Regions from separate parts of the Pseudoalteromonas sp. M8 genome, predicted to be linked through region 2. Evidence: predicted binding sites of a transcription regulator. Region 2 holds the regulator's gene; the other holds the start of a gene.
The links. The regulator FliA, encoded in region 2, starts transcription of late flagellar genes. The targets are predictions, from matches to a motif close to CTAAAGNTNNNNNNNNNNNNGCCGATA.

Region 1: pomA (flagellar motor protein PomA) is a predicted target of FliA. The motif match lies at 4,218-4,244, and genes of this name have one in related genera.

Annotation. Positions count from the first base shown of each region.
Region 1 is NZ_CP047240.1:3,281,589-3,288,312, reverse strand. Features, by position in the region: gene GSF13_RS19650 (ligand-binding sensor domain-containing diguanylate cyclase) at 1-845, shown strand, start outside; gene dxs (1-deoxy-D-xylulose-5-phosphate synthase) at 900-2,762, opposite strand; gene ispA ((2E,6E)-farnesyl diphosphate synthase) at 2,927-3,826, opposite strand; gene xseB (exodeoxyribonuclease VII small subunit) at 3,826-4,065, opposite strand; gene pomA (flagellar motor protein PomA) at 4,299-5,066, shown strand; gene GSF13_RS19625 (flagellar motor protein MotB) at 5,069-5,998, shown strand; gene GSF13_RS19620 (hypothetical protein) at 6,177-6,680, shown strand; gene GSF13_RS19615 (aromatic amino acid transport family protein) at 6,706-6,724, opposite strand, start outside.
Region 2 is NZ_CP047240.1:1,606,373-1,613,096, forward strand. Features, by position in the region: gene flhA (flagellar biosynthesis protein FlhA) at 1-848, shown strand, start outside; gene flhF (flagellar biosynthesis protein FlhF) at 868-2,343, shown strand; gene GSF13_RS11885 (MinD/ParA family protein) at 2,336-3,196, shown strand; gene GSF13_RS11890 (RNA polymerase sigma factor FliA) at 3,199-3,933, shown strand; gene cheY (chemotaxis response regulator CheY) at 3,976-4,359, shown strand; gene GSF13_RS11900 (protein phosphatase CheZ) at 4,380-5,156, shown strand; gene GSF13_RS11905 (chemotaxis protein CheA) at 5,170-6,724, shown strand, end outside.

The DNA of each region.
Region 1 (6,724 bases), 1.7 Mb from region 2:
TACCTCGGCGCTTCGACGAAACGATTTACTTTAGATTGTTTATTACTTGTGCATTTATCTTTATGTTCTATCTGATTTTTTGGGTGTTTAGAGCACAAGAAAGAAGAAAGCAGGCCGCATTAGAGGCGTTAGTTGCAGAGCGTACAACGGAGCTTAGAAAGGCAAATGAAAAGCTAAATCAAGTTAATACACAACTTAAGCTGGTTAGTCATTCCGATGAGCTGACAGGCTTGCGAAGTCGTCGCTTTTTGTTTGATCAACTTCCTAAAGATGTTGAGCACTACCAGCGCAATGCTCAATCACTACAAGCCCAAAATAAGAGCCTAGTGCTCATGATCATGAATATCGATGACTTTAGTAAGATTAACGATTCTTATGGTCCTATTGGTGGCGACAGTTGCTTACAACAGTTAGCGACACTTTTAAATACCCGTACTCAAGGTTCAGACTATGTTGTTAGATGGAGTGGGGATGAATTCTTATTGTTATTGCGTGATTTCAGTCGAGATGACATTGAAGAGTATGTTAGTGATTTATGTAAAGCCATTGCTGAGACGGACTATCGACTTCCTAATGGAAAAACCACTAAGCTGACAGTTTCTATGGGGTGGTCTTATTACCCTCTACCACTACTCGGTGGCAAAGTGATTGGTTGGGAATCATCAGTGAATTTGGCTGATATTGCGCTGCATCAAGTTAAACAACGCGGTGGGGATGGTGCTGCAACAATTACTTTTGATGATCAGTTAGATGCTTTTGAGTTTGAACAAAGTGCGAATATAGAGTCTCAATTACAGTTATTACAAAGTAATGGGCTTGCTGAAATCAGTGTATGGATGAGGTAAAACTCATAGCAAAAAGGCTTCCAAATGGAAGCCTTTTTTAGGTTGAATGCAGACTCACGCAAGCCAAGCCTTAATTTGTTGACTGATGCCTTCGCTGTTTAAGCCCAGCTCGGCATGGATCTCAGTTTGTGAACCATGCTTAATAAACTCGTCAGGTAGACCAAGAAGTTTAATTGGTTTTTGATGGCCTTGAGCAATTAAATACTCGCTTACTGCGGAGCCTGCGCCACCGGCAATAGCATTATCTTCAAGTGTGACGAAGCGCTCGTGAGTTACAACCAACTCTTCGATAAGGGCGCAGTCTAAGGGTTTGACAAAACGCATATCTACAAGTGTGGCATTTAGCTCTTCGGCTACGGCTTGAGCGTTTTCAAGCAATGTACCAAAGCTTAAAATAGCCAGCTTTTCACCTTCTCTTACTACCTTGCCCTTACCAACTTCTATTGCGGTCATTTCCGTATCAATCTCGGCGCTTCCCGCACTACCTCTGGGGTATCTCACTGCTGCTGGCCTATCTAGGCGATGACCTGTGTAGAGCATTTGGCGGCACTCATTAAGGTCGCTTGGTGCCATGATCACCATATTCGGGATACAGCGCAAGAAACTTAAGTCGTATGCGCCTTGGTGCGTCTCACCATCCGCACCAACGACACCGGCACGGTCAATAGCGAACAACACTGGCAGATTTTGTAGTGCGACATCATGAATGAGTTGGTCGTATGCGCGTTGCAAGAAGCTAGAATAGATTGCAACCACTGGGTTGAGGTCTTCACAAGCAAAACCCGCTGCCAGTGTCACAGCATGTTGCTCAGCAATGGCAACATCAAAATATTGAGCAGGGTACTCTTTAGAAAAGCGTACCATGCCCGAGCCTTCACGCATTGCTGGTGTGATTGCCATGAGCTTATTATCTTGTGCAGCCATATCGCAAAGCCAATCTCCAAACACCTTTGAAAAGGTTGGTGCACTAGGTTTTGATTTGGGTAAGCTATGGACGCTTGGATCGAACTTAGGCACGGCATGATAACCAATAGGATCTGCTTCTGCAGGTTTATAACCTTTCCCTTTTTGGGTTTTAACGTGTAATAGTTGAGGGCCTTTTAGGTTACGCATATTACGCAGCGTATCTACCAAAGTATCTACGTTATGTCCGTCAATTGGGCCAATATAGTTAAAGCCTAGCTCTTCAAAGAAAGTACCAGGGATTATCATCCCCTTTAAATGCTCTTCCATACGGCCTGCAAGCTCTTTTACCGGCGGCACACCAGACAGCAGTTTTTTGCTGCCTTCTCGAATATTGGTGTAAAAGCTACCAGAGAGGATCTTCGCGAAATGATTGGTGAGTGCGCCAACGTTTTCAGAGATAGACATTTCGTTGTCGTTTAGGATCACTAACATATCTGGATTGATGTCGCCTGCGTGATTCATGGCTTCAAACGCCATGCCCGCGGTCATTGCACCATCACCAATAACGGCGACGGTCTTACGTCCAATCCCTTCTTTTTCAGCTGCGATAGCCATACCAAGTGCCGCTGATATAGAAGTGCTTGAGTGGCCAACACTAAACGTATCGTATTCGCTTTCTTCTCTATAAGGGAAAGGGTGCAGGCCATCTTTCTGGCGGATCGTATGCATCCTATCTCTTCTACCTGTAAGTAGTTTGTGCGGATAGGCTTGATGACCTACATCCCAAACGAGCCTATCGCTTGGTGTGTTATACACATAGTGTAAAGCTACAGTAAGCTCTACAGTGCCTAAACCAGATGCAAAGTGACCGCTGCTTTGAGAGACTGAGTTCAGCAAATACTCGCGAAGCTCATCACTAAAGGCGGTTAACTTGTGCTGGGGTAATTGACGGAGTTGACTTGGCTCGTCAATTAACGCGAGTAAGGGATACTTGCTACTATCAAGTTTCATGGTATTTATCAGAGTCCTAAGTGAATCTCAGCGCAATTACTCACGTGGTCCACTTCATAATTATTAAAATTCTTCACTAACTTGTCATAATATTATGTTAGCCAGCGTTTACAAAGTTCTTGTGAATATTTTCTTAGCTTGGCGTAGCTATTTTATACGTCAGCTTAATATTCTCGATCTATGATGTATTTTGCTAAATCTGCAAGTATTTCTGTATTACCGTTGATACGTGTAAGCGCTTCTAAAGCTTCATCTATCAAATGTTCAGCTTTTTCTTTTGCTTGTTCTAACCCCAATAATGCTGGATAGGTAGATTTATTATGTTCTAAATCAGAGCCTTGAGGTTTACCAAGCACAAATGTGTCACCTTCTACATCAAGAATGTCATCTCTGACTTGAAATGCAAGGCCAATTGCACGTCCATAAGTACGTATCGCATCACGTGCTTGCTCTGAAACACGTTCCGGATCGCTACATAAGATCCCAAGTTCTACTGCACAGCTTAGTAGTGCACCTGTTTTTAGCTTATGAATACGTTCGAGCTCATCTATCGTAATTAAACGATTGGTTGCTGCTATATCGAGTGCTTGACCGCCTATCATACCTTGTAGACCCGATGCCTTGGCTAGCACTGAAATCATTTTTATTTGGGCATGGTGGCTTACCGCGAATGAATGTTCACTTAGCAGTTCAAATGCCAGCGTTTGCAGAGCGTCACCAGCTAAAATCGCGGTCGCCTCATCGAATTGGATGTGGCAAGTTGGACGGCCGCGTCTGAGATCATCATCATCCATAGCAGGTAAATCGTCGTGCACCAAAGAGTAGCTATGCACACACTCTATTGCGGCTGCAGCTTTGTCTAAATCTTCTGGAGCAGCACCAAATAATTCACCAGTACAATACACTAAAAACGGTCGCAAGCGCTTGCCGCCGTTTTCTATACTATAGCGTGTAGCCGCTTTTATATTCTCTTCAGTTTCAAGCACACTATCAAAATAGTGTAAAATGGTGTTTTCTACACGAGTTTTAGCAAACTGGAGCTTTTCTTGTAATTTTTTCGACATTAGGCTTCGTTATCAAATGGCTGTAATTGTGCTTGTTCATCCTCGCCCATTAAAATAGCGACTTGTTGTTCAGCTTGCTGAAGTTTCTGATTTGAAGCTTTTGCGAGTTTTATCCCGCGTTCAAACTGTTTAAGTGCTTGATCTAAAGGTAAGCTACCGTTTTCCATGTCTGCAACGATTTGCTCCAGTTCTTGCATGGCTTCTTCAAAGCTCAAGTTGTCTGGTTTTTTTACTGCCATATGTCACGCTGACCCGTAAAGTAAAAGTGTGGCAATTTTAGGGTGATTGTGCGCCAAGGTCAAAAAAACCAGTGACTTTTTGATCTGACCGAGTATCAGCATTACAAGATCTGCTATAAACTCGCATTTTAAACACTTTTTAATATAATAGTGTTAAGTTGTAGAAAAACTTGCCGATAACTCAAACAACAATAACTGCGTGATTTATCACAAATAACTTCCCCGGAGGACATGTGGATTTAGCAACGGTAATAGGGATCCTGGGTGCCATAGGTTTAATTGTAATGTCCATGGTACTAAGTAGTGATGGCCAGATCGCTATGTTCTATAACACGCCTTCCGTCGTTATCGTATTTGGTGGTTCAATTTTTATCGTATTGTCTAACTTTACGCTTGGACAGTTTTTCGGAATTGGAAAAGTGGCCGGGAAGGCCTTCATGTTCAAGATTGAAACTCCGGAAGAGCTGATTGAAAAAGCCGTTGAGCTTGCTGATTCAGCTCGCAAAGGTGGTTTTTTAGCGTTAGAAGAAGCCGAAATCCCCAACCAGTTTATGCGTAAAGGTGTCGATATGTTAGTCGATGGGCATGATGCTGATGTTGTGCGTGCCACATTGCAAAAAGATATTGCCCTAACGTCCTCAAGACACGAGTTAGGCGCTGGCTTATTTAAGTCCCTCGCCGATATCGCTCCTGCTATGGGGATGATTGGAACGCTCATCGGCCTAGTAGCGATGTTATCTAACATGGACGATCCAAAAGCAATTGGACCTGCTATGGCTGTTGCACTTTTGACAACTTTATACGGTGCGTTTTTGGCTAACGTGGTTGCGATCCCAATTCAGGTTAAGCTTGAACTTCGTAAAGATGAAGAAGAGCGAAACCAGCGCCTTATCTTAGATGCAATCTTAGGCATTCAAGATGGCCAAAATCCAAAAGTCATTGAAGGTATCTTGAAAAACTATCTGCCAGAATCTAAACGTGGCGCTGAGGCTGAGGAATAATCATGTCAGATGAGAAAGAATGTAAATGTCCCCCCCCAGGTCTTCCTGCCTGGATGGGAACGTTTGCTGATCTCATGTCGTTGTTAATGTGCTTCTTCGTACTGCTATTGGCATTCTCCGAAATGGATGTACTGAAGTTTAAGCAAATTGCAGGATCGATGAAGTTTGCTTTTGGTGTGCAAAATAAAATTGAAGTAAAAGATATTCCTAAAGGTACCAGCGTGATTGCGATGGAATTTACTCCAGGAAAGCCAGAACCAACACCGATTGAAACGATTCAACAGCAAACCGTAGAAATGACGCAGCAAATGCTAGAGTTCCAAGCTGGTGACGAGGCTTCGGCGGGTGGCAGACAGGAGCAACGAGGCAATAAGCGTGGTGGTGAGTCTGCCAGTACTGCACAGGAAATGGCGTCAACCCAAGCAGTTGCTTCTGCGGACCAAGAGCAAGTAAACGAGCTCGTTAAAAAGATTGCACAGCAGCTAGAAAAGCAAATTATGGATGGTGCAATTGAACTCGAGTCATTAGGGCAGCAAATTATTATTCGCATCCAAGAAAATGGTTCTTTTCCTGCGGGAAGTGCGTTTCTACAACCTAAATTTGAACCTGTGATTGCCGAAATTGCAGAGCTGCTCAAAGATGTACCTGGTGAAATTACAGTGTCGGGTCACACTGATGACTTTAGAGTGACTAACGAACTTTATTCGAATAACTGGGATTTATCGGCAACTAGAGCGGTAGCCGTTGCGACTGTAATGGAGCGTGTCCGTGGCTTTGATAAGAACAGAATGGTTGTAGTTGGTCATGCAGACACTAGACCTTTAGTACCTAATGACAGCGATGCAGATAGGCGCCGAAACCGGCGTGTCGAAATCTCGATTTTACAGGGTAAAGCGAAAGAATCAGACCCTATTGAAGTTAGGAAAAATTAGTTACAGTTTGTTGCCAAATTACAGGGAATTCGCTATTGTTCCGTTTGGTTCTACTTAAAGGAGAAATAGAATGATTTCAATAAAAAAGCCCCAAAATTATAGATTGCCAGGTGGTAACGGCGATGGTGGTGACGCCGATGATGGTTCTGTAGAAAAGAAGCCAGAGTAGCGTTTAGCTATGTTAGAAGCTTGGGAACCTATTCGTATATTTTTTGCACATAACAGTGTGTGGATTGCTTTGCTTTCTGTTTTTCTTTGCTTTGTGTTAAAAGATAAAAAGGCGCTTAGATATTCACTACTTGTTGCGATTTTTTATATTGTGGGTACGTTCTCGAGCGACTTTGTTCGCTCTATTGATGAGCACCAAGTCATCCGTTACGTATACTGGGCCTTGAATGACATCCTATTTATGGGGATTGTTGCGTATTGGGCTGTAAAAGATAAAATGTATATGTGGCAGAGTATATTAGCCCAGCTCGTTGTTTTACCCGCGCCTATTTTACAACTGTTTAGATTAACTGATTACCATTTAATGGATTTGAGTTATTCGACTTATTTATACGCAACTATCATACCCATCACCAATGTGGTGACTTTGTGTTTGGCTTTTGCTCCAATAATTATGTTTTGGAAGCTTCATTACATTAGCGATGATATGGAAAAAGCAGGAGCTAGCCGATAGTGTTCGGCCAGCTATTGAAAAATACTCACCCCAAACTAGGAATA
Region 2 (6,724 bases):
ATCCAAATGCATACAATATTACTTTAATGGGAGTTGGCTCAGGAACCGGTGAGTTGAAGCATGGCGATGAGCTCGCAATTAACCCAGGGCAGGTGTTTGGGCCGATTAAAGGCATAGAGACTAAAGACCCTGCATTTGGCTTAGATGCAGTATGGATTAAACCAGATCAAAAAGATGAAGCGCATTCACTTGGCTATACAGTAGTAGATGCTGCAACTGTGGTGGCAACACACATTAGTCAATTATTGACGAATAATGCGTCACTATTGCTTGGTCATGAAGAAGTTCAAAATCTATTAGACATGCTTGCGAAAAGTCACCCTAGATTAGTTGAAGGCTTAGTGCCTGATATTTTACCACTCACTACCGTAGTAAAAGTACTACAAAATCTGCTTAATGAAGGCGTTGCAATTCGAGATATGCGCTCGATTGTACAAACCTTAGTTGAGTACGGACCACGTAGCCAAGACCCTGATGTATTAACGGCTGCGGTAAGAATTTCATTACGCAGATTGATTGTTCAAGATGCCGTTGGAAGCGAAGAAGAAATTCCTGTCATAACATTGGCACCTGAGTTGGAACAGATGTTGCATCAGTCACTTCAGAACGCAGGTGATGAGGGGGCAGGTATTGAACCTGGCTTGGCTGAGAGGCTTCAAGAATCATTAAGAGAAGCACATCACAACCAAGAAATGCTAGGGGAGCCGTCCATCTTATTAACCTCAGGTATGTTAAGAAGTGTACTGTCTCGATTTGTTAAACATACAATTCCAGGTCTTCGAGTGATGTCATATCAAGAAGTGCCGGAAGAAAGACAAATTAAGATAGTGAGCTCGGTTGGACAATAGAGGATAAAGGGGCTGTAACATGAAAATTAAACGTTTCTTCGCAAAAGATATGCGTACGGCTTTAAATGAAGTAAAAGAAGAGCTTGGTGCTGATGCTGTCATCATGTCTAACAAAAAGTTAGCAGATGGTGTTGAAATCGTCGCAGCAGTTGATAATGACCGTGCTGCTGCACCTGTTAAGCAAGCTCCAGCTGCCCGTGCGACTGCCTCAAACGAGGCTCCGACCCGCTTTGTCCGTCCAGAGCCTCGCCAAGCACAGCCAGCAAAACAAGCGCAAGTTGCCGATAGCTTAGCGGCATTGCTAGAGCGTCAAGCGCCGCGTCCTCGCTCACCAGAACTTGCTTCTATGTTCTCCCAGTCGGGGATTGATACAGAGCAAATGTTAAGCAGCCAACGTAAAACACAAACTGCTGCGCCGGCGTACCAAGCGAAGCCACAGCAAGCTCGTCGCCAATCTTTTGACTTTGATGATGATGGATTTGAGCAACCACAGCAGTGGAGCGAGTCTGATGAATTAGACAACGGTTTTGGTGATGATTTACCTGAGTTAAATGCCAAGCCTGACGAAATGAGTGCAATGCGCGAAGAAATGAACGCTATTCGTCAATTACTTGAACATCAAGTATCTGGTCTAATGAAACAAGAAATGGCTCGTCGCGATCCAACCCGTGCGTGCCTTGTAGATCGTCTGGAAGGAATGGGCATAGACAAAGACGTTGCAGAGCAAATGGCATGTTTTATCCCTGATGATGTGTCTCGTAAAGAAGCTTGGGACGCGCTGTTGAATATGGTAATTAACCAAATGCACACCACCAACAATGATATTCTTCGTCAAGGTGGCGTATTTGCAATGGTTGGTCCAACAGGTGTTGGCAAAACCACAACGGTTGCAAAATTAGCGGCATTAGGCGCACAAAAATACGGTGCAGATAAAGTGGCGCTAATAACCACCGATACCTATAGAATTGGCGCTTACGAGCAACTAGCTACCTATGGTAGAATCATCGGTTGTCCGGTTAAACAAGTTAAAGATGCAAATGAACTTGCAGAAGTGCTTTATCATTTACGCAATAAGCGTCTAGTATTAATAGATACGGCGGGAATGAGTCAAAGAGATTTGCGCTTAACTGAACAGTTAAATACACTTATGCGTAGCGCGAGTGTAGATATTCGTAGCTATTTAGTGTTGAGTGCGACAGCACAGATGAATGTGTTACAAGAAACAGTAAGACACTTCAAAAAAGTAAATTTAAGTGGCTGTATTTTCACAAAACTTGATGAAAGTCTAAGTTTGGGTGAGATAATTAGCATAGCGATTCAAAATCGCTTGCCAATAGGGTATCTTACCAACGGTCAGCGAGTGCCAGAAGACATTCGCGTAGCAAATGCTCAAAAGCTAGTAAAAAAGGCTGAGCAATTGTATTTAAAAAGAATAAAAGCACAGCACTCTCGACGTGTACCTGTAGCGTCAGAGTCAGTAGGAATGTATGATTAACACAGTTTTAGATCAAGCAAGTGGCCTGCGTAGAATGAGTCAAAATAGCAACCAGGGTGTAAAAGTAATAGCCGTGACCGGTGGTAAAGGTGGGGTGGGTAAAACCAATGTCTCGCTCAATACTGCCATCGCTATGGGCCAACAAGGACAGCGAGTTCTCGTTTTAGATGCGGACTTGGGCTTGGCAAACTGTGATGTGATGTTAGGGCTCCGAGTAGAAAAGAACCTTTCACATGTGTTGTCGGGTGAATGTGAACTAGATGAGATTCTCGTAGAAGGTCCCGCTGGTATCAAAATTGTGCCAGCTACTTCGGGTTCTCAAAGCATGGTGGAGTTGACTCCCGCAGAGCATGCTGGACTTATTCGCGCATTTAGCGAGCTTAACACTCAATTTGATGTTTTAATTGTTGATACCGCAGCTGGTATCTCAGATATGGTTCTGAGCTTCTCTCGAGCTGCACAAGATGTGATGGTTGTTGTGTGTGATGAACCGACTTCTATTACGGATGCTTATGCGTTGATCAAAGTTTTAAGCAGAGAGCATGGCGTTTATCGTTTTAAAATAGTTGCCAATATGGTCCGCAGTATGCGTGAAGGGCAAGAATTATTTGCTAAACTTTCAAAAGTTACAGACCGTTTTCTTGATGTAGCATTGGAATTAGTGGCCACAGTACCATTTGACGAAAACATGCGTAAGTCCTCTCGTAGACAAAGAGCAATCGTGGATTTATTTCCGAGCTCTCCAGCAGCAGTTGCAATTAAAGGACTTGCTGCCAAGGCAGTTAAATGGCCAATTCCTCATCAACCTTCCGGTCATCTAGAATTTTTCATTGAACAACTTGTAAACGGGTGATTATGGCTTCTCCGGTCAACAGAGCTGCGGGATATCAAACTTCTGACCATATCCATAAAGTGGTCGAGAGGCATGCTCCACTTGTCAAAAAAGTGGCATGTCACCTGATCGCTCGGCTTCCGGCAAGTGTGCAGCTCGACGATCTAATTCAATCAGGTATGATTGGATTGATTGAAGCATCTAAAAATTTCGATGCTACTAAAGGTGCTAGTTTCGAGACCTTTGCGGGGATACGCATCCGAGGTGCAATGCTAGATGAAATCCGTCGCGGAGATTGGGCCCCTCGGTCCGTACATAAAAACAGCAGAATGGTAGCCGAAGCGATATCTGAGCTCGAATCTCTCCTTGGCCGCGAACCAAAAGACACTGAAATCGCTGAAAAACTTGATATATCTTTAGATGAGTACCATCATATTTTACATGATGTAAATGCAAGTAAAGTCATCGGCATTGAGGATCTAGGGGTTGATGAAGATGTGATAACCCCAGCAAACAGCGATTTTGCGCTAGACAAACCGTTTAATAACGTTAAAAATGAACGTTTTAACGAGTCTTTAGTAAATGCTATCAAAGCACTACCCGAAAGGGATGCTCTGGTGTTGTCACTTTACTATAACGACGAAATGAATTTAAAAGAGATTGGTGCCATCCTTGATGTCAGTGAATCTCGAGTAAGCCAAATTCACGGTCAGGCAATGATAAAGCTCAAAGCTAAAATCAATGACTGGATAAATTAGAGTACATAAAATAGTTGGGTTCGAACCTCACTGGAGGAAGTTTTGGATAAGAACATGAAGATTCTCGTGGTTGATGATTTCTCTACTATGAGAAGAATAATCAAAAACCTATTAAGAGATTTAGGCTTTACCAATGTTCAAGAAGCTGATGATGGTAGTACAGCACTTCCGATGCTACAAAATCAGGAGTTTGACTTTGTAGTAACTGATTGGAACATGCCGGGCATGCAAGGTATTGATCTGCTTCGTGCAATACGCGCAGATGAAAAGCTTAAGCACATTCCAGTGTTGATGGTTACCGCAGAAGCGAAAAAAGAACAAATTGTTGCAGCAGCGCAAGCTGGGGTGAACGGATATATTGTTAAACCGTTTACTGCAGGTACGCTCAAGACTAAGCTTGAAAAAGTATTTGAGCGACTAGGCTAAACAGCAAGGGGATATGGCCTATGTCTGTAAATGCTGCGCCGCAAATTACACTTGAACAAGCCAAGCAACTTGTTGAGCTACTAGAGCAAGGTGAACAAGAAAAAGCTGACCAGCTGATTTTAGAAGCTGCTAACAAAGAGCAATCGGAGTTATTTGCAGAAGTTGGAAAGCTAACTCGCCAATTACACGAGTCCTTGAAGAACTTTGAGCTGGATACTCGACTCTCAGATCTCACGACAGAGGCTATACCTGACGCCAAGCAGCGTCTTAATTATGTTATGGAAATGACAGAAAGCGCTGCTAATAAAACGATGGACGCGGTCGAAGAAAGCTTACCTCTTGCGCAGAATCTTGCGGATGAGTTAGCACAAATAAAGCCCACTTGGGATCGGTTGATGAGCAGAGATATTCAACTCGGTGAGTTTAAATCTCTGTGTCATGATCTCGACAGCTTTATGCAGACTTCAAAGACACGTACAGACGAATTACAAGGCTTAATGACTAATGTGCTGATGGCGCAAGACTATCAGGATTTGACTGGGCAGGTCATCCGTCGAGTCATTGAGCTTGTGAGAGAAGTAGAAGATAGTCTCATTCACCTTCTAACTGTGTTTGGTACTTCGGATGAAGCGCCTGCTGTTGCAGAAAATGCGAATGAAAACGAAATAAAAACAACTGAGACTATCAGTGATGAATTGTCTGGACCTGAAGGTCCAATTATTGACGCTGAATCGCGAGATGACGTGGTTTCTGGTCAAGACGAAGTCGATGACTTGCTATCTAGTTTAGGCTTCTAGTTGGAGAGTGTGTATGAGCTTTGAAGTCGATGAAGATATCTTGCAGGACTTTCTTGTTGAAGCAGGCGAAATATTAGAACTGTTATCTGAACAGCTTGTTGAACTAGAAAATAATCCCGAAGATAAAGAACTTCTCAATGCGATTTTCCGTGGCTTCCATACTGTTAAAGGTGGAGCAGGCTTCCTCGGTATGACCGAACTGGTTGATGCCTGTCACGGTGCAGAGAACGTGTTTGATGTACTAAGACAAGGGCAGCGAAAAGTAACGTCAGAATTAATGGATGTTATTTTGCAATCTTTGGATACGATCAACGAAATGTTCGCTTGTATTCAAAACCGAGAGGAACCCGAAGCTGCCGATCCTGTGTTGCTTGAAACCCTCCATAAACTCAGCCAACCAGCATCTGAAGACGAAGTCAGAGAAGTGATTGAGGAACCTGTTTCAGAGCCTGAATCTGTTGTACCAGATTTAAGTGCGGATGATATTCTATTCGATGCGGACGCAGATTCAGGCGATGATAGCGGCTCTAGCATTGATGAGATAACAGAAGAAGAATTTGAAAATCTATTAGATGAGTTACACGGCTCTGGTAATGCGCCTGCTGTCGCACCAGCGGCTAAACCTGAAACGGTGTCAACTGCAGATGACGGCGATATCACCGATGACGAGTTCGATAATCTCTTAGATGAACTCCATGGGGTTGGGAAATTTGGTGGAGCACCAAATGCAGAAGATGCGGCTACTCCTCAAGCCAGTGAGCCTGCGGCTAAAGCAACGTCATCAGGCGCTGCGAGTGTGCCCTCTGGAGATGAAGAAATTACCGATGATGAGTTTGAGGCTTTGCTTGACGAACTTCATGGTAAAGGCAGTGCTCCTAAAGCGGTAGATGAATTGCCGACAGATATCTCAGAAGCTGAGCCAGCTCAACCTGAGCCTGCTAAAGCTGCGCCACCTCCGAAACCTGCTCCAAAGCCTGCGCCTAAAGTTGAAGCTAAACCTGCGACTCCAGCCCCGCAAAAAGAGCCAGAGCCTGCAAAAGCTTCTGCGCCAGCAGCTGCAAAGAAACCTGCTGCGCAAGCTGAGACTACAGTGCGAGTTGATACCAAACGTCTTGATGAAATCATGAATATGGTTGGCGAATTAGTATTGGTGCGTAACCGCTTGGTTAGTTTAGCGAATAACACCAACAGCGAAAGCATGGGTAAAGCTATTTCGAACCTTGATGTAGTGACCGCAGACTTGCAGGGCGCTGTGATGAAAACGCGGATGCAGCCGATCAAAAAGGTATTTGGTCGTTTCCCTCGAGTGGTGAGGGACCTTGCGCGTAGCTTGAAAAAAGAAATCAACCTGGTTTTACAAGGTGAAGAGACAGATTTAGATAAAAACCTTGTTGAGGCGCTCGCAGATCCATTGGTTCACTTAGTGAGAAACTCAGTGGATCACGGTATTGAAATGCCTGATGTGCGCGAAGCATCGGGTAAGCCAAGAATGGGGACTGTCACGTTGTCAGCATCTCAAGAGGGGGATCATATTCTTCTCACCATCCGAGATGATGGCGCCGGTATGG